2 regions of the Neobacillus sp. Soil_C_43 genome follow, and region 1 is predicted to be linked to the other one. Evidence: riboswitches for the same ligand, from Rfam matches in the RefSeq annotation. Region 1 holds a riboswitch; the other holds the start of a gene.

What was found. Region 1 has a riboswitch for S-adenosylmethionine ahead of AC3A54_RS15200 (homoserine dehydrogenase). Riboswitches for the same ligand answer to the same signal wherever they lie in the genome.
Region 2: linked by a shared signal. The riboswitch ahead of AC3A54_RS15020 (methionine ABC transporter ATP-binding protein) and the one ahead of AC3A54_RS15200 (homoserine dehydrogenase) in region 1 are both predicted to bind S-adenosylmethionine.

Annotation. Positions count from the first base shown of each region.
Region 1 is NZ_JBDGJV010000011.1:23,575-33,685, reverse strand. It holds gene carB (carbamoyl-phosphate synthase (glutamine-hydrolyzing) large subunit) at 1-519, shown strand, start outside; gene argF (ornithine carbamoyltransferase) at 512-1,480, shown strand; gene AC3A54_RS15210 (argininosuccinate synthase) at 1,562-2,773, shown strand; gene argH (argininosuccinate lyase) at 3,029-4,405, shown strand; SAM riboswitch class I at 5,011-5,122, shown strand; gene AC3A54_RS15200 (homoserine dehydrogenase) at 5,164-6,447, shown strand; gene AC3A54_RS15195 (DoxX family membrane protein) at 7,361-7,855, shown strand; gene AC3A54_RS15190 (YfhD family protein) at 7,983-8,168, opposite strand; gene AC3A54_RS15185 (YfhE family protein) at 8,304-8,438, opposite strand; gene AC3A54_RS15180 (TIGR01777 family oxidoreductase) at 8,560-9,465, opposite strand; gene recX (recombination regulator RecX) at 9,542-10,111, shown strand, end outside.
Region 2 is NZ_JBDGJV010000010.1:166,377-176,487, forward strand. It holds gene AC3A54_RS14980 (DUF72 domain-containing protein) at 1-134, opposite strand, end outside; gene sufB (Fe-S cluster assembly protein SufB) at 411-1,808, opposite strand; gene sufU (Fe-S cluster assembly sulfur transfer protein SufU) at 1,864-2,304, opposite strand; gene AC3A54_RS14995 (cysteine desulfurase) at 2,294-3,523, opposite strand; gene sufD (Fe-S cluster assembly protein SufD) at 3,523-4,833, opposite strand; gene sufC (Fe-S cluster assembly ATPase SufC) at 4,855-5,640, opposite strand; gene AC3A54_RS15010 (MetQ/NlpA family ABC transporter substrate-binding protein) at 6,046-6,885, opposite strand; gene AC3A54_RS15015 (methionine ABC transporter permease) at 6,906-7,580, opposite strand; gene AC3A54_RS15020 (methionine ABC transporter ATP-binding protein) at 7,573-8,598, opposite strand; SAM riboswitch class I at 8,759-8,866, opposite strand; gene AC3A54_RS15025 (O-acetylhomoserine aminocarboxypropyltransferase/cysteine synthase family protein) at 9,003-10,111, opposite strand, start outside.

The sequences.
Region 1 (10,111 bases):
GTGCTTGGACCAGAGATGAAATCAACCGGTGAAGCCTTGGGAATGGGAGTAACGTTTCAAGCTGCATTAGAAAAATCGATTCTCTCACTTGGTGAAGAGACAGAGAAGAATTATCTGTTTTGCTCCATCTCGGACCGTGAAAAGCCTGCTAGTCTTGCAATTATTGAACAATTTATCGATAAAAATTACAAAATTGCTGCTACAGAAGGAACTGCACTTTTCCTCCAGGATAACGGAATCCCTGTTGAGGTAGTGGTCAAGAATGATGCGGAAGTAAGTGAATTTTTCCGAAAGCAGTTAATTCAAGCAGTCATTAACATTCCAAATCAAGGTCGAAATAAAATGAAATTTGGTTTTCAAATTCGTGAGCATGCTGTTCGTTACAAAATCCCTGTATTTACCCATTTAGATACGATTGAGGCGACATTTGGTTTACAAAAAGGATCTCCATCGGATTATCAGGTACGAACGGTTAGTGAGTATTATACTATTGAAAAAGAAGGTGCCGTTCATGGTTGAAGCCATTAAATTGAACGAAAAAAGTAACCCGCAACTGAAGGGGAAAGATTTTTTACAGCTATCGGATTTCACTACTGATGAAATCCTTTACCTGTTAAATGATGCACTTGAACTAAAGCAAATGCAAAAGCAAGGGAAACCACAGCCTTTCTTAAATGGCAAAGTGTTAGGCATGATTTTTGAAAAATCATCTACCCGTACAAGGGTTTCATTTGAAGTAGGAATGCTGCAGCTTGGGGGGCATGCTATTTTCCTAAGTTCAAAGGACATTCAGCTCGGACGCGGGGAAAGTATTTCCGATACAGCTAAAGTGTTATCACGCTATGTAGATGGAATTATGATCCGAACGTTTTCACATGATTCTGTAAAAGAATTAGCAGAACATGCGACTGTTCCAGTGATTAATGGATTAACCGATTTACAGCACCCAACCCAGGTATTAGCTGACCTTTTAACCATTCTTGAGCACAAGGGGAAATTAGAAGGGTTAAAGCTTTGCTATATTGGAGACGGAAATAATAATATGGCTCATTCGTTAATGGAAGGGGCAGTCAAGGTAGGAATGGATGTTAGTATCGCCAGCCCGCCAGGTTATTTACCTGATGGGAAAATTACGGAGGCGGCAATTAAAGAGGGCTTACAAACGGGAAGTTCAGTTGTCATTACAAATAATCCACTTGAAGCGATTAAAGACGCGGATGTCGTGGTAACAGACGTCTGGACCAGCATGGGGCAGGAAGAAGAAACGGAAAAAAGATTAAAGGCGTTTGAAGGCTTTCAAGTCAATGAAGAACTATGCAAACAGGCTAAAGCTGATTATATCTTTTTACACTGTCTACCTGCTCATCGTGATGAAGAAGTAACGGGAGCTATTATTGACGGTACTCATTCAGTCGTGTTTGATGAAGCCGAGAATCGCCTGCATGCGCAAAAAGCAATTTTAAAACATTTATTAGCATAATAGTTTCACTTTTTGTGAGAGTTGTTGTATAATAATTCTATTGATTGAATAAAAATTCACAAAAGCACGAGGAGAATACAGATGGCAAAAGAAAAAATTGTTCTAGCATACTCAGGTGGTTTAGATACATCCGTTTCGGTTAAATGGATCCAGGAAAAATACGGTTATGATGTTATTGCTCTAGGTCTAGATGTAGGTGAAGGAAAAGACTTAGAAGCTATTAAAAATAAGGCGTTAAATGTTGGAGCCGTTAAAGCATATATGATCGATGCAAAAGAATTATTGGCAAAGGAATATATTTTACCAGCTTTAAAGGCTAATTGTTTATATGAAGGAAAGTATCCATTATCTTCAGCACTTTCCCGTCCACTTATTTCAAAACTATTAGTAGAGGTGGCGGAAAAAGAAGGGGCTAAAGCTGTTGCTCATGGCTGTACTGGAAAAGGCAATGACCAAGTCCGTTTCGAAGTGTCCATTCAAGCGTTAAACCCAAGTCTAAAGGTGGTTGCTCCGGTACGTGAATGGGGAATGACACGTGATGAAGAAATTAAGTATGCTGAGGAAAACGGTATTCCGATTCCAGTAGATTTAGATAATCCTTTTTCAATTGATGCAAACATTTGGGGACGTGCTTGTGAGGCTGGAGTGCTTGAAGATCCATGGGCAGAAGCGCCTGAAGCAGCATTCGATTGGACGAATCCGATTGAACTAACTCCAGATGCCGCTGAATATGTAGAAATTGAATTCGAACAAGGGGTTCCTGTTGCCCTCAATGGTGAGAAACTTCCACTAGTTCAGTTAATTGAGACGTTAAACGCACTGGGTGGTAAGCACGGTGTTGGCCGTATCGACCACATTGAAAATAGATTAGTAGGAATTAAATCAAGAGAAGTGTATGAAAATCCGGCTGCACTCATTTTAATCAATGCACATAAAGAGTTAGAGTTTTTAACATTAACTCGTGAGGTTACACAATTTAAGACTCAAGTGGAACAGCAGATGGCAAAGATTATTTATGAAGGTCTTTGGTATTCTCCTATCAAACCAGCGCTTGATGCGTTTATTGAAGAAACACAAAAGACTGTTACAGGAACGATTCGTGTAAAGCTTCATAAAGGAAATCACACAGTTGTAGGCCGTAAGTCGCCATTTAGCTTATACAACGAGGAGCTAGCGACCTATTCAAAAGGTGATGCATTCGATCACAATGCCGCTGTTGGCTTTATTAAGATTTGGGGCTTACCAACAAAGGTATATTCAGAGGTTACTAAAAAAGAAACGATTGTAAAATAATTCGGATTGCCCTCGAATCCTATTTCGGGGGCTATCTTCTTTCATTTTGGCTGTGTTAAAGAACATTGTTGATTATTATACTCTTTTGATTGGAGTGGAAGACGCGAAGACTCCTGTGGGAGTACGGGTCAGGGGAGACCCCGCAGGCGCAAGCGCCGAGGAGGCTCGCCGAAACGCCCACGGAAAGCGAAGCGTCTGGAGCGGAAATCAAAAGGCAATTTTAACAGAGCCTTTCATTTTAAGGAGGAGCAGGACATGTCTAAGTTATGGGGCGGACGATTTACAAAGGAAACCAACAAACTCGTAGAAGAATTTACAGCATCCATATCTTTTGATCAAAAGTTAGCAAAAGAGGATATTGCCGGAAGCCTGGCACATGTGCAAATGCTAGGTGAATGTGGCATTATCCCAGTTGAGGATGCTGAAAAAATTAAGGACGGACTTCTTGCCATTCAAAAAATGGTTCATGCAAACGAAGTGGAGTTTTTGGTAGAAGATGAAGATATTCACATGAATATCGAAAAGCTGTTGATAGAAAAAATCGGACCGGTTGGCGGTAAGCTACATACGGGTCGTAGCCGGAATGACCAAGTAGCTACAGATATGCACCTTTATTTAAGAACAAAAACGACGGAGCTTATTAAATTAATTGAAGATGTTCAGGAAGCTTTAGTCGAGCAGGCAAAAGAACATGTCCAAACCTTAATTCCAGGCTATACTCACCTCCAGCGTGCACAGCCTGTATCGTTTGCACACCATTTAATGGCATATTTTTGGATGTTCGAACGTGATAAAGAGAGATTGATGGATAGTCTGAAACGGGTGAACTGGCTTCCGCTTGGTTCGGGTGCACTGGCAGGGACTACTTTTCCTATCAATCGTGAACGTGTGGCAGAACTGTTAGGGTTCGAAACCGTGTATCCAAACAGTATGGATGCTGTCAGCGACCGCGATTTTATTCTTGAATTCTTATCAATTGGTTCTATCATCATGACGCATATTTCTCGTTTCTCCGAAGAATTAGTGATCTGGTCCAGCCAAGAATTCCAATTTGTTGAACTGGATGATTCCTTCTGTACAGGCTCGAGTATTATGCCGCAAAAGAAGAATCCAGACGTACCAGAGCTGCTTCGTGGAAAAACAGGCCGTACGTATGGCAATTTGATTGGGCTGCTGACTGTTTTGAAAGGTTTGCCGCTTGCCTACAATAAGGACTTACAAGAAGATAAAGAAGGTATGTTTGATACGGTAGAAACATTGGAAGGTTCTTTAAAACTATTGGCTCCAATGATTGAAACGATGACGGTTAAAAAAGATGTGATGCGTAAAGCAATTAACAACGACTTCTCGAATGCTACGGATATTGCCGATTATCTGGTAACTAAGGGGTTACCGTTCCGTGAGGCCCATGAGGTTATTGGAAAAATTGTTTTATACTCGATCCAGTCTAATAAGTTTTTGCTTGATTTAAGCTTTGAAGAATATCAAGATTTCAGTCCTTTATTTGAAGAGGATATTTACGAGGTTTTAGCCCCAGAACACGTAGTTGCGGTTCGAAATAGCTTTGGTGGTACGGCTCCAGAGCAGGTTGGGAAGCAAATCGAGCTTGCTGAGGGAAAACTGAAACGATAAAATGTGAGAAACCTGCCATTGGCAGGTTTCTTTTTGCTCATGAAAAGGGGCTGTATCGCGATATCTACACACTTTTGCGTTTTATCTACACATTTTTATAATATATCTACACAAATTCATGATATATCTACAAATTACCGATCCCCTTTTATTTATTTCAATGGAAAGATACAATAGTTTTATGAATATTGTGCTTGAGGAGTGATTTTCCATTAGCAGTTTTCTTTTTGATTTACTAATTGATCTAGCAGGGGGAGTCATTGAATTTTTCATTCCTGATTGGTCACCTAAATCGAAATTTGACAAGAATATAATCAGATTAAGGGAAGAAGACTGGTTTGCTACACTGGAAAAGGATGTTAGATACTCATATATCATTCACCAAAATAGAAAGGTGAAGCGGTTTTTAAGCATGGAGAAAAATATTAAAATGATTATCAGTATGGATTTTGAGAGGGGAAATTTTATCAATTTAGTAAAAGAAGAGCATGCCAAATTTACAGGTGTACGATCGTAATGAATTGAAAGAATATATTGACATTTAACATTACATCAACTAAAATTTTCTTTATAACTTGGAAATTTAATGAAAAATCAAATAAAAACTCTTATCCAGAGTGGTGGAGGGACTAGGCCCGATGAAACCCGGCAACCTTCAAGGTATTCCTTGAAAAGGTGCTAATTCCTGCAGGTTATTTTTAACCTGATAGATAAGAGGAGGAATCCAACCCTCTTCTTATTGAAGAGGGTTTTTCTTTTTGAAAAATAAACAGCTTCGTGTCAAAAATCGTGTAGTGAAGGGATGGATGTATGTGTCTGCAATCAAAGTAGCAATCCTTGGATTTGGAACAGTTGGTGAAGGAGTTTATCGAACAATACAATCACACAGTGAGGAGCTTACAGCTACATTGGGCAAAAAGGTTGAAGTTGCCGCTGTTCTCATCAGAAACACGCAAAAGAAAAGAAATATTAGTGAAAATGTATTAGTAACAACAGAATTTGCGGATATCTTAAATCTCGAACAGCTTGATGTTGTTGTGGAGGCTATTGTCGATAAAGAGCCGACATTTACATTTTTAAAATCAGCCATACAGCGGGGCTGCCACATCATTACAGCAAATAAGGAAATGTTTGCCCATCACGGGAAAGAACTTCTTGATCTTGCAGCAGAGAAAAAGGTTTCTGTTGGATTTGAAGCAACCGTAGCAGGTGGAATTCCCGTTATTCAAACACTTAGACAGCTTTTAAATATTAATCGTGTCAAGCAGGTCAGAGGAATTCTAAATGGAACCTCCAATTTTATTCTTACCGAAATGAGGGAGAAAAAGCAGTCATTTGCACAGGCGTTAATATTAGCCCAAGAGAATGGCTATGCTGAAGCTGACCCAACAAATGATGTGGAGGGCTTTGATGCCTTTTATAAAACCATGATTTTAAGCAGACTTGCATTTGGAGAAGAACCTAATTGGCAGGAGGTTGAACGTGAGGGGATCACGTCAATCACAAGTGAATTGATTGATGCTGTCGATAGGGCAGAACTACGGTTCAAACATATTGCGAGTATCACAAGGCTGGACGGTCAAATAAAAGCAACGGTCAAACCAGCTCTTGTGGGAAAAGAGCATCCATTTTATCATGTAGAAGGCGTTCAGAACGCAGTAAATGTCCAATCGGATATTGTAGGTGAAATTACGCTTCAGGGGCCGGGAGCTGGAATGTTTCCTACGGCGAGTGCTGTCATTGAGGATTTAGTCTATGTGTGTCAAAATTCCCCAGTTAAACAGAATAATACGTGTTCTCAAGTAGCGGTAACGGGGTTTAGTAAGAGTGACAAGAAGGAAACGTGGCTGGTGCATGGAGTGATGCATAAACAGGTGACTCCTTCCATTACTTGGATTGAAGAAGTGGCGGAGGAAACGTTTGTAATCAAAGCGACAGATAGAGAAATTGGCCTTTTGGCCAAACAAAATAATCTTATCTATTATCCGATTATAGGAGAATATGAGAGAGTGAAACAAATAAAAACGCTTAAGGCTTTATAAGAGTCTACAAATAATGAAAGAGCTATATGGCTCTTTTTTTTATTTTAAGAAAGCCAGGCTCTAGATCTACTTTTTTCAGAGAGAAGAAGGAAAAAGTAGAAGTAGCAAGGCTCTAGATCTACTTTTTTCAGAGAAAAGAAGAAAAAAGTAAAAGTAGCGAGGTTCTAGATCTACTTTTTTCAGAGAGAAGAAGGAAAAAGTAGAAGTAGCAAGGCTCTAGATCTACTTTTTATAGAGAGAAGAAGGGAAAAGTAGAAGTAGCAAGGCTCTAGATCTACTTTTTATAGAGAAAAGAAGGAAAAAGTAGAAGTAACAAGGGGCTCTAGATCTACTTTTTATAGAGAAAAGAAGGAAACAGTAGAAGTAGCAAGGCTCTAGATCTACTTTTTTCAGAGAAAAGAAGAAAAAAGTAAAAGTAGCGAGGTTCTAGATCTACTTTTATCAGGGAGAAGAAGGAAAAAGTAGAAGTAGCAAACTTCTAAATCTACTTTTTTTATTTGAACAAGATGTAGAAATTTAATTCAATAGTCACGGATATTCCGTGTTTATCCACCGCATTATCCACATCAAAAGTCCTGTTTTAAAGGTATTCCACAGACTTATTCACAATATCCACAAAAATCAGAATAATTATCCACAAGTATCTAATATTAACAACTTATTAAGTTCACATATTATTCAACTTTCTAACATTAATATGTTAAGAAACTGTGAAAGCCGTTGTCATTTAAAGTACAGGAGAGTATATTATAAGTGTAGAGAAGATAGTGAAACAATTCACAAACAAAGAAACACAAACTAACTTCCCTATACGACACAGCTAGCTGAACACCCCTCATCGAAAGGGGAAAGAACTTATCATTACACTTTATTGTGAAAGTGTTCACAAATAAAATAATTGGAGATGATTGTGATGAGATGGTATAAAACCCCTCAAGCAGCCGTTGTTTGGACAGTTCTAAGAGTTTGGCTTGGATTACAATGGATTGAAGCAGGATATCATAAATTAACCGGTGAATTTGATGCTGGCGGATTTTTAAAAGGTGCACTCGCAAATGCAACGGGTGATCATCCAGCAGTGCAAGCATGGTACGCAGATTTCTTACAACAATTTGCTATTCCAAATGTTCAAATCTTTAACGTATTAATTCCTTGGGGAGAATTACTTGTTGGTTTAGGATTAGTTGTTGGATTAGCCACTCTTCCAGCATTAATCGCCGGTGCATTTATGAACTTAAACTTCATGCTGGCAGGCACAACAAGCACGAACCCAATTCTTTATACAGCAGCAATGATCCTTCTATTCGTAGGAACTGGAGCTTACCTCTTCGGTCTTGACCGATACACAGTTCCGTTTATCAAAGGCTATTTCCAAAAGACACCTGTAAAAAATGTGAACACTAATTAACAGTATAACGAGTTCTAACAGCTCAGCACGCTGAAGCCTCTCATTAGAGCTCGCTGATATACCATTTATTTCCCCCCTTTTATATACTTTAAGAAGCAGGGCAAAGCCTGCTTCTCTTTTTTTATTCTTATCTTTTCTTATTCTTCACACGCTGGTTAGCGGCATTAGCACGGGCTTGTGCTTCAAGATCTGCATGATCAGCAAATTCTTGTGAGTATTCTACATCATTTCCATCTGTTTTCATATTTTTCGGTGTTTGTGGAAGTGATGCTTTATTATTTTTGTGAGAACCTCCATTATGCATTCGACCCATTACTAAAACCCCTTTCAATTTCAGCTAGAGGGAGAAAGATATCTCTCACTCCCTAATAGCTTTTACAATTTGAAAGGGGCTCATTAATGGAAAAACTTTAAATTAATTTTTTGTATACGTATGGAATTCCGTCACTTACAGCTTAGTTTTGCTGTCATGATAGCCGGCAGCACGGTCAGCCATCTTAAAATCACGCTGGTATAAAACCTCTTGTGTACTTGTTAAGGTATATTTACCTCTACCCAAATCTTTTTTCTTTTTTCCCGCCATTTTGCTCATTCCTTTCAACATTTTTTGTTTGTTAATTGTCATCAAGCTAAGTGGTAAAAATGAAGCACTAAATATGTACTTATTTCCATTTTTACCTTTTAAGAAAGGAATGATACTTTTTTTAGGAAAATATATTTTTTAATGCTTTTTCTAAAGTAGGGTACTGGAATTGGAATCCATGATCTAAAAGTTTATTCGGTAAAACCTTTTGCCCATCTACCACTAAGGTGCTCATTTCACCAAGGAGCAAACGAAGGGCGAAACTAGGAACAGGAAGCCAGTGCGGTCGATGCAATACTTGAGCAAGTGTCTTGCCCAAATCGCTCATCATCACAGGATTTGGAGCAGTGAAATTTACAGGGCCTTGAATTTGTTTATTTTCCATTGCAAAAATAATACCTTTTACTACATCCTCAAGGTGAATCCATGACATCCACTGTTTGCCACTTCCAATATTGCCTCCTATAAACCACTTATAAGGCATCAGCATCTTAGGAAGAGCTCCAGCATCCTTTTCAAGAATGATACCAAATCTGCATAAGACCGTTCTAATTCCTAATGAAACCGCCTTGCTCGCTTCTTGTTCCCAGTTTACGACTGTTTCTGCTAAAAAATCCGTGCCTAGTTTTTCGTTATTTTCAGTAAAAACTTTTGTTTCTGATGTTCCGTATATACCAATCGCACTGGCGTTAATAAGCACCTGCGGTTTCCGGTCTAATTGGTTTACTATGTCCAGGACTGCATCAACTGCTTCCATTCGACTAGATAAAATTTTACTTTTTCTCTCTTCGGTCCAGCGCCCACTGTTAATCGATTCACCTGCGAGGTTTATAAAGATATCCGTATCTTGGAGGTCTATAACAGGGTTCGCATTATCAGTTAACCACTGCGTATATCGAATGTTGGCCTTCTCGTTAGATTTTCTTGCTCGGCGAGTTAAAATAACTATTTCATGTTCATACTTACTTAGTTCATTGACAAGTGCCCTCCCAACAAAGCCTGTTCCACCTGCAATTGCAATTTTCATGTAGAAGACCTCCTTTTGCTTTATTTTACCTTATTTTAATAAAAAAGTATGGTAAAGTGGAAGTGAGGTGAAGGAAATGGCCATTATTACGAAAATCACCACACAGCAAAAAAATGTAGACCGTTTTAACGTTTTTATGGATTATGGTAAGGGCAAGGGTGAAGAATTTGCCTTTAGTGTCGACAGCGATGTGTTAATTAAATTCAATTTAAAAAAAGGGATGGAGCTTGATGATTTTTCTTTCTTGGAAATTCAGTATCAAGACGATATCCGTAAGGCCTACAACTTAGCGGTCAATTATCTGGTAAGAAGGATGAGGTCGGAAAAAGAAATCAAGGATTACCTTTTAAAAAAGGAACTTGATGAACCCGTCATTAACGAGGTTCTCCATCGGTTAATCTCGCAAAAATATATTAATGATCAGGAATATGCCTTGGCTTATGTAAGGACGCAGGCGAATACGACAGATAAAGGTCCTGATTTAATTAAGTTAGAGTTAAAAGAAAAAGGGATTGGAGAGGCGACTCTTATGCAAGCATTAGAGGAGTATCCTCGAGAGCAGCAAATTGAAAAAGCAACAAAAATGAGTGAGAAATTTTTTCAAAGAAATTCAAAGGAATCTTTAAAAATTCAGAAGCAGAAGCTA
Region 2 (10,111 bases), on a different contig from region 1:
ATTGCATAAAATGCAGAGTCTACCTCTACAATTGGAAAGTGGCCAGCATAGTGCTTTAATTTGTCCCTTGAGGAAGTTCCACTTGAATATAAGCTGTCATGGTCTCCCCAGCCTGTGACACCGATATAAATCAATTCGTTCACCCCCAGTTATTAATAATAGCATAACCCAATTTATGTCTCGTAGATTTTTCAACAAGAAAACGGAAAACGACAGTAATAAGATGCTATGCGACAGTAATCCCCTGTTATCCGACAGTAAACACACCTTATATGACAGTAAACACACCTTATATGACAGTAAACACACCTTATATGACAGTAAACACACCTTATATGACAGTAAGTTCATTTTCCCACAGAAAAAACCCGCCTGCTATAGCCAGCGGGCGGGTTTCTTTTATAAAAATATTAACCGATGGAGCCTTCCATTTCGAACTTGATCAGACGGTTCATTTCAACGGCATATTCCATTGGTAATTCCTTTGTAAATGGCTCAATGAAGCCCATAACGATCATTTCAGTAGCTTCTTGTTCAGAAATACCACGGCTCATCAAGTAGAAAAGCTGCTCTTCTGATACTTTAGAAACCTTGGCTTCGTGCTCAAGTGAAATGTTATCGTTTAATATCTCATTGTAAGGAATGGTATCTGATGTCGACTTGTTATCCATAATTAATGTATCACATTCGATATTAGAACGGGCACCATCTGCCTTACGTCCGAAGTGCACCTGACCACGGTAGGTTACTTTACCACCGTGCTTAGAAATGGACTTGGAAACGATTGTTGAAGATGTGTTTGGTGCTAAATGAATCATTTTTGCTCCAGCATCCTGATGCTGACCTTTACCTGCAATCGCAATTGATAAAGTCAAACCACGAGCACCTTCACCTTTTAAAATAACGGCTGGGTATTTCATTGTTAACTTAGAACCGATATTTCCGTCAATCCATTCCATTGTTGCGTTTGCTTCACAAACCGCACGCTTCGTAACAAGGTTAAAGACGTTATTTGCCCAGTTTTGAATCGTTGTATAACGGCAATAAGCATCTTTTTTAATAACAATCTCAACCACTGCACTGTGCAGGGAGTTAGTTGTATAGACTGGTGCAGTACAACCCTCAACGTAATGCACGTGTGCACCTTCATCTACAATGATTAAGGTACGTTCAAATTGACCCATGTTTTCAGAGTTAATGCGGAAGTATGCCTGTAAAGGAGTATCCACTTTCACACCTGGTGGTACATAGATAAATGAGCCCCCTGACCATACGGCAGAGTTAAGTGCAGCAAACTTGTTATCTGTTGGTGGAATTGTTTTTCCAAAGTGTTCGCGGAAAATATCTTCATTTTCTCTTAAAGCGGAATCGGTATCTTTAAAGACGATTCCTAAATCTTCAAGTTCTACCTTCATGTTGTGATAAACAACTTCAGATTCATACTGTGCAGATACCCCAGCAAGGTACTTTTGCTCTGCTTCAGGAATTCCTAGTTTATCAAAAGTAGCCTTGATTTCTTCAGGTACTTCATCCCATGACTTCTCAGATTTCTCCGATGGTTTTACATAATACGTGATTTCATCAAAGTTTAAAGAAGCCATATCGCCGCCCCATTGTGGCATTGGCATTTTGTAAAAATGCTCAAGCGACTTCAAACGGAAGTCTAACATCCATTGTGGTTCGTTCTTCAACTTAGAAATTTCTTTTACTATATCATCTGTTAAACCGCGTTTAGATCGGAATATGGAAACGTCTTTATCGGCAAAACCATATTTATAATCACCGATTTCTGGCATTTTTTTCGCCATCGTCTTATTCCTCCATTTCTTAAACGAATAAGGCCTAAAAATGCCCTATTTCATCCTATTCTTTTTCATCTTCTTTCAATCCTTTTTCCATTGCCTTCCACGCTAACGTGGCACATTTAATGCGGGCTGGAAACTTGGCAACCCCTTGAAGGGCCTCAATATCACCTAAATCAAGATCTTCATCATACTCTTTCCCTTGCATCATATCAGAGAAGATTTGTGACATCTTTAAAGCCTCATCGATCTTTTTCCCTTTAATGGCTTGAGTCATCATCGAAGCCGATGACATGGAAATCGAACAGCCTTCCCCTTCTTGCTTTGCGTCAACCACAATTCCATTTTCCACCTTAAGGCTCAATTGAATGCGGTCTCCACATGTAGGGTTATTCATGTTAATCGTATGGTTTCCATCCTCCAACACACCACGGTTTCGAGGATTTTTATAATGATCCATAATGACTTGACGGTAAAGTGAATCTAAATTATTAGAAGACATCGCTGAAATACTCCTTTGTTTTGACAAGCCCTTCAACGAGTTTATCAATATCCTCTTCAGTATTATATAAATAGAAGCTAGCACGAGCAGTTGCTGAAGCCTTAAGCCACCTCATCAACGGCTGTGCACAATGATGTCCCGCACGGACAGCAATACCTTCTGCATCTAATACGGTTGCTACATCGTGTGGATGTACGTCTGTTAAATTAAATGTTATGAGACCTGCGCGTTTCGCCGCATCAAGCGGGCCATAAATCGTCATACCTTCAACTGCAGACATTTTATCTAACGCATAAGCAGCAAGCTTATGTTCGTGCTCAGCAATATTCTCTAAGCCTATTTCAGTTAAAAAGTCGATTGCAGCTCCTAGACCAATCGCACCTGCAATTATAGGTGTTCCGCCTTCGAATTTCCACGGAAGCTCTTTCCACGTTGATTCCTGCAATTGCACGAAATCAATCATCTCACCGCCAAATTCAATCGGCTCCATGTTTTCTAGTAAATGTTTCTTTCCATAAAGAACGCCGATACCAGTAGGAGCGCACATTTTGTGTCCAGAGAATGCAAGGAAATCGCAATCCAAATCCTGAACATCAATTTTCATATGCGGAGCACTCTGCGCACCATCTACTACCATAATTGCACCATTTTCATGGGCGATTTGTGCAATTTCTTTCACCGGATTAATAACGCCAAGTACATTTGATACTTGCATCACAGAAACAACCTTTGTGTTCGCTGTAATGGTTGCACGTACATCATCAAGTGAGATGGTTCCATCCTCTTGGAGAGGAATGTATTTTAACTGGGCACCAGTCCGTCTGGCCACTTGCTGCCATGGGATAATATTGCTGTGGTGCTCCATATAAGTTATAACAATTTCATCGCCTTCTTTAAGATTAGCGGCTGCATAGCTTGCTGCCACAGTATTAATAGAAGTCGTTGTTCCTCTTGTAAAAATAACTTCCTGAATCGATTTAGCATTGATAAATTTGCGAACCTTTTCTCTTGCCCCTTCGTACGCATCAGTAGCTCTTGTTCCTAAAGTATGCACACCACGATGGACATTGGAATTGATTTCACGGTAATATTTATCAACTGCCTCGATAACTTGAAGCGGCTTCTGTGATGTAGCAGAACTATCTAAATACACCAACGGATTGCCGTTCACTTCTTGGTCTAGGATCGGAAACTGTTTGCGAATATCCTGGATATTCATTAGCGTACTTTCCTTTCGATCACTTCAGTCAGTTGTTTCTTTACTCCTTCTATCGGAAGCTGGTTAACAACTGGTGCAAGGAAGCCATGAATGATAAGGCGCTCTGCTTCTTGCTTTGGAATTCCGCGGCTCATTAAGTAGTAAAGTTGTACTTTATCTACTCGGCCGACAGATGCAGCGTGACCTGCTGTTACATCATCTTCATCAATTAAAAGAATTGGGTTGGCATCTCCACGCGCTTTTTCGCTAAGCATTAATACACGTGATTCTTGCTCGGCATTTGATTTAGAAGCGCCATGCTCAATTTTTCCAATCCCATTAAAGATGGAAGTCGCACTATCCTTCATAACACCATGCTTTAAGATGTACCCTTCGCTATTTTTTCCAAAGTGAACAACCTTTGTCGTAAAGTTTTGAGTTTGCTCTCCACGTCCAACGACAACTGTTTTTGTATCACCATAGGAACCATCACCAATAAGGTTGGTTGTGTTCTCAGAAATAGTGTTTCCTTCGTTCATTAACCCTAACGCCCACTCAATACGTGCATCTCTTCCAGCTACACCACGACGGTTTACATAGGTAGTTGTTCCATTTGCAAGGTAATCTACTGCACCATATACAACCTTCGCATTGGCATTAGCAATAACCTCTGAAAGAATGTTTACCACAGAATTAGAAGCTTCAATCGTTGAAATGTAGTTTTCAACATATGTGACAGAGCTATTATCTTCTGCTACCACGATAACATGGTTAAAAAGATTAGCCTCTGCATGGTCGTGAACGTAAACCGCTTGAATAGGTTGAGAGATGACTACGTTCTTTGGAACATATAAGAAGACTCCACCGTTCACAAGTGCCGTATGAAGGGCAGTAAGACGGTGTTCGTCAGCATTAATTGCTTGTGTCATATAGTACTTTTTCAAAAGCTCGCCATGCTCTCTAGCTGCTGTGAAAATGTCTGTAAAGATAACACCCTTACTTTTTAGTTCTTCTGATAAAGATAAAAAAGCAGGGGTTTGATTACGTTGAATATATAGATTCTTATCAGCTGCTTCCAAATCAACTAAAGCTTTTACTTCCTCCGGTAATTCATCAATAGAAGAATAAGCAGCACTTTTAACAGTATGTTGATTGAATTGAGTGAAATTCCATTTATCTATTTTTGTTTTATCAGGTTTTGGCATTGGCAGTTGTTCAAAACTCTCTAATGCTTTGAGTCGGAACTCTTCAAACCAAGCAGGCTCGTTCATTTCTTTCGAAAAGGAGCTTACAAAACCCTTATCAAATGGTAATTTTGTTTCTGTTGTCATTGTAATCCTCCTAACACTCTCTTACGCTTCTTGCCCAACTGTTTCATCTTCAATTCCAAGCTCTTGCTTGATCCAGTCATATCCTTCTGCTTCTAAGCGTTGTGCTAACTCTGGCCCGCCTGATTTCACAATACGGCCCTGCATCATAACGTGCACATAGTCAGGAGTGATATAGTCTAAAAGACGTTGATAGTGAGTAATAACTAGGCATCCGAATTCTTCGCCGCGCATTTCATTGATTCCTTTTGACACAACTTTTAATGCGTCAATATCTAGACCGGAGTCAATTTCATCCAGGATCGCAATTTTTGGTTCTAACATCATTAATTGTAAGATTTCATTACGCTTTTTCTCTCCACCAGAGAAACCTTCATTTAAGTAGCGTTGCGCCATATCAAGGTCCATTTCAAGGAATTCCATTTGCTTATCCATCTTACGGATGAATTTCATTAAAGAAATTTCATTACCTTCACCTAGGCGGCTATTTAATGCTGAACGTAAAAAATCGGCATTGGTTACGCCGTTGATTTCACTTGGATATTGCATTGCTAGGAATAGACCTGCACGAGCGCGCTCATCTACTTCCATTTCAAGAACATTTTGTCCATCTAAAGTAATGTTACCACTAGTTACTTCATATTTAGGGTGACCCATGATTGCAGATGATAAAGTGGATTTACCAGTTCCGTTAGGACCCATAATTGCGTGGATTTCTCCACCTTTTACTTCAAGGTTAACACCTTTTAAAATTTCTTTCCCATCAATTCCTACATGTAAATCTTTGATCGTTAAAGTTGATCCAGCCATATCTATACCTCCGAAAAGAAAGTGTTGTATCTTGCAGACCGTGTTAGGTCTATAACTCTATTCTCATTTTATTCTCATTACAATCTTATAACAAATGAAATGTATTAGCAACTCCTAAACAGTAAAAACAGTACCTCTATTTTCATTAAGTAATTGCTAATTGAGAATAGGAAGTGATTTTTAAAGAATTTTCTGATAAAAAATTCTTATATCCAATTATGTAAAAATACACTCGGTTAAAATCATACCTTATTTTTTTAACTTTTGCCAAGTGAATTTGGGTGTAATATCTCTTCTATTTTTACCCAATCCTAACGTTTCATGTATGACTTCAGAAATAGCAAAAGCCAGTGAATAGCTCACTGACTTTTACTATTTTCTTCATATTTATAAGAGAATCGTTTTTTATTCAGAAACAGGTACAACTGCACCTTTGTATTTTTCAAGGATGAAGTCTTGGATTTCTTTTGAATGAAGTACTTCTACTAGAGCTTTGATTGCCTCTTTATTTTCATCACCTTTACGAACGGCAATGACGTTTACATATGGTGATTCTTTGTCTTCAATTGCAATAGAATCCTTCACTGGGTTTAATCCTGCATCAATTGCGTAGTTAGAGTTGATCAATACTGCATCACCTTCACCATTATTGAAAATCTGTGGTAAAAGCTTCGCTTCATAGTTCGCATCAAATTTTAGGTTCTTTGGATTTTCTACTACGTCTTTTAATTCTGCTTTTGTTTTATCAATGCCTTCTTTTAACTTAATTAAGCCTTGTGCTTCTAGTAAAGAAAGTAGACGGCCATGGTCAGCTACAGAGTTACTCATGATTAAGTGAGCACCCTTTGGAAGGTCACTTAACTTTTTATATTTTTTAGAATAGACACCGATTGGCTCGATGTGAATGCCGCCAGCGTTAACAAATCCGTAGTTAAATTCTTTATTTTGAGATTCTAAGTAAGGGATGTGCTGGAAGTAGTTTGCATCTAATTCTTTTGAAGCCAATGCTTTGTTTGGTAAAACATAGTCAGTGAAAGTTGTGATTTCTAGGTCGATTCCTTTTTCTTTTAATAGCGGTTTTGCTTGTTCTAAAATTTCAGCGTGCGGCACAGTTGAAGCTCCAACTACTAATTTAGTAGTGCCACCCTTTTCTGAAGTACCCTCAGATTTTTCTTCTGATTTACCGCAAGCTGCAAGAGCTAGGGCTAATGTTAAAGCTAGTAAAACGGATAACCATTTTTTCATGTTGAACTCTCCTTTTATTTTTATCTTTTATCTAATTTTGAAGTGATGAGATCACCAATTAACTGAATGATAAACACAATAATTAAAATAATGACGGTAGCGACAAATGTGACGTCATTTTGATTTCGTTGGAAACCATAGTTGTAGGCAAGGTTTCCTAACCCACCTGCACCAATCGCTCCTGCCATTGCTGTGTAACCCACAAGAGCAATAGCTGTAACGGTAATACCGGAAATGAGAGCTGGCATGGATTCTGGTAGTAGTACCTTCCAAATGATCGTGCTTGTTGTTGCTCCCATTGATTTAGCAGCTTCAATGACTCCTTTATTAATCTCTCGAAGACCAATCTCCACCATCCTTGCATAAAAAGGGGCTGCCCCAATAATCAGTGCCGGCAAGGCCGCATCTTCTCCGATCATCGTTCCTAATAAGAAGGTGGTGAACGGGATTAATAATACAATTAAAATGATGAACGGAATGGAACGAAAAATATTAACGATTCCACTAATAATCGTATTAATCGGTTTATTCTCCCACAGATTCCCTTTCGTTGTTAGGAAAAGAAGTAAACCTAAGATTGTCCCCAAGATAAAGGTAACGAGAACCGAAATAGCTGTCATATAAACGGTGTCTTTCGTTGCGTCCCACATCATGAGCCAATCGACATTTTCAAAATATTTTCCACTATTATTCATTTGTTACCACCTCCAAACCAACCTGCTGGGAACGAATAAAGTCTATGGCTTTGTTCACTTCTTTTTCGTCACCATCAAGATGAATAAAGAGAGTTCCATATGAACCACTTTGTGTTTGCGAAATTTTCCCCTGCAGGATATTTACTGTAACCTCATGGTGTCTAATTAAATTAGTGATGAGCGGCTGCTCAGCTGACTCGCCAATGAAAGTCAATTGAACGACCTGACCAGAATGATACCGTGCCAGCAAATGTTCCGCTGTTTCTTTTGTTTCTTCAGGCTCTGTCACCTGTTGAACAAATCGTTTCGTGATTTGCTGCTGCGGATTACGGAACACATCCAAAACGGAACCAAGCTCAACTACACGGCCGCTTTCCATCACAGCAACCCGGTGGCAAATTTTTCGAATAACATGCATTTCATGTGTAATCAACACAATGGTCAGACCTAGTCGCTTATTGATATCGACTAATAAATCCAAAATGGAATCGGTTGTCTGAGGGTCCAGTGCTGAAGTTGCTTCATCACAAAGTAAAACCTTTGGATTATTAGCAAGGGCTCTCGCAATCCCTACCCGCTGCTTTTGTCCCCCACTCAATTGAGAGGGATAGGCGTTTTCACGTCCCTCAAGCCCGACGAGTTTGATGAGCTCATTGACTCTTTTCTGTCTTTCCTGTCCCTTTATACCTGCAATTTCCAGTGGAAAAGCAATATTTTCACTTACTGTTCTTGACCAAAGTAAGTTGAAATGTTGAAAGATCATACTGATTTCTTGACGTGCTTTACGAAGCTCACTGCCCTTAATTTTTGAAATGACACGACCAGCCACTGTGACTGATCCATCGGTTGGTAGCTCCAACCCATTAAGCATTCGAATTAGCGTACTTTTTCCGGCACCACTATATCCGATGACTCCGAAAATTTCCCCCTCTTGAATTTCTAAATTCACGTCATCGACCGCTTTTAGCTGGCCTTGTTTGGAAGGAAAAATCTTACGGACGCTTTTTATTGAAATCATTTGAATCACCCGCTTCTATCCTATTTACCTAAAATTCAGAAAGTATCTACTATAACCTGACATACCTATAGAATTTGACTGTACCCCTGAAAAGATTCTATTTTAGAAAAATAAAAAGCCTTTCTGCACGGGCAGAAAGGCATTAGTAAAATAGACCTTTCTCCCATCTCCCAAAGCAAACGCTTTGTGTGAATTGGCACCATTTCAATGTAACATTGACGGTTGCCGGGCTTCATCGGGCACATCCCTCCACCTCTCTTGATAAGAGCTTACAGCATTCTATATTCAATTAACACGTTAATCAGTTTAAGTAGTTATTTTAGTACGAAAGCTATCGTATCATGGATAAAAAAGGGTGTCAATAAAAAAATCTATTAATTCTTACTTATTGGATGAGGAAAATTTTAGGCATTTGCTTTGACAGATGCCAATCCCGTTGCTGTCTCAATCGCAGATTCAAGATCATCAATTAAGTCTTCGACATTTTCAATCCCAATAGAGAGACGGATTAAGTCCTCCGATACACCTGCTGCCTTCAAACCTTCTGCATCTAATTGCTGATGGGTGGTACTAGCTGGGTGAATGATTAGACTTTTTGAATCGCCAACATTAGCCACATGTGCCCATAAGGATAGAGAATCAATGAGCTTCGCTCCTGCTTCCTTCCCACCTTTAATTCCAAAAACAACCATGGAGCCAGCACCTTTAGGTAAATATTTTTTCGCTAATTCATAGTCCGGATGTGATGGATGACCCGGATAGGATACCCATTCTACTGCTGGATGGTTTAATAAGTAGTCCACAATCGTTTTCGTATTGGCTACATGCTCTTTCATCCGAACATGCAGGGTTTCAAGGCCTAGTGTAAATTGGAATGAATTTTGCGGGCTCAGTGCCGGACCGAGATCACGCAATAACTGTACACGCGCTTTTACAATATACGCTACAGCGCCCAATGCTTCTGCATAGACAAGATCATGGTAGCTTGCATCCGGAGTCGTAAAGCCAGGGAATCTAGAAGAGTTCCAGTCAAACTTCCCACCATCAACAATTATGCCGCCCGTTGATGTCCCATTACCTAATAACCACTTTGTTGCCGAGTGAACAACAATGTCTGCCCCGTACTCAATTGGTCTGCATAAGTATGGTGTCGCAAAGGTGTTGTCGATAATTAATGGGACACCTGCCTCGTGTGCAATATCAGCCACTTTTTCAATGTCTAATACACGTAAGCTTGGGTTACCAATTGTTTCTGCAAAGACTGCCTTTGTTTTTGGTGTAATCACTGCTCTGAAGTTCTCTGGATTATCCGAATCGACAAATTTAACGTTAATTCCGTACTTTGGAAGGGTCACTGCGAATAAATTATACGTTCCACCATAGAGATTGGAAGCAGCAACAATCTCATCTCCTGCCTCAGCCACATTAAGAATGGCGAGGGTAATTGCTGCCATACCGCTAGCAACGGCCAGCGCTCCCACACCGCCTTCTAGCAGAACAACTCTCTCTTCAA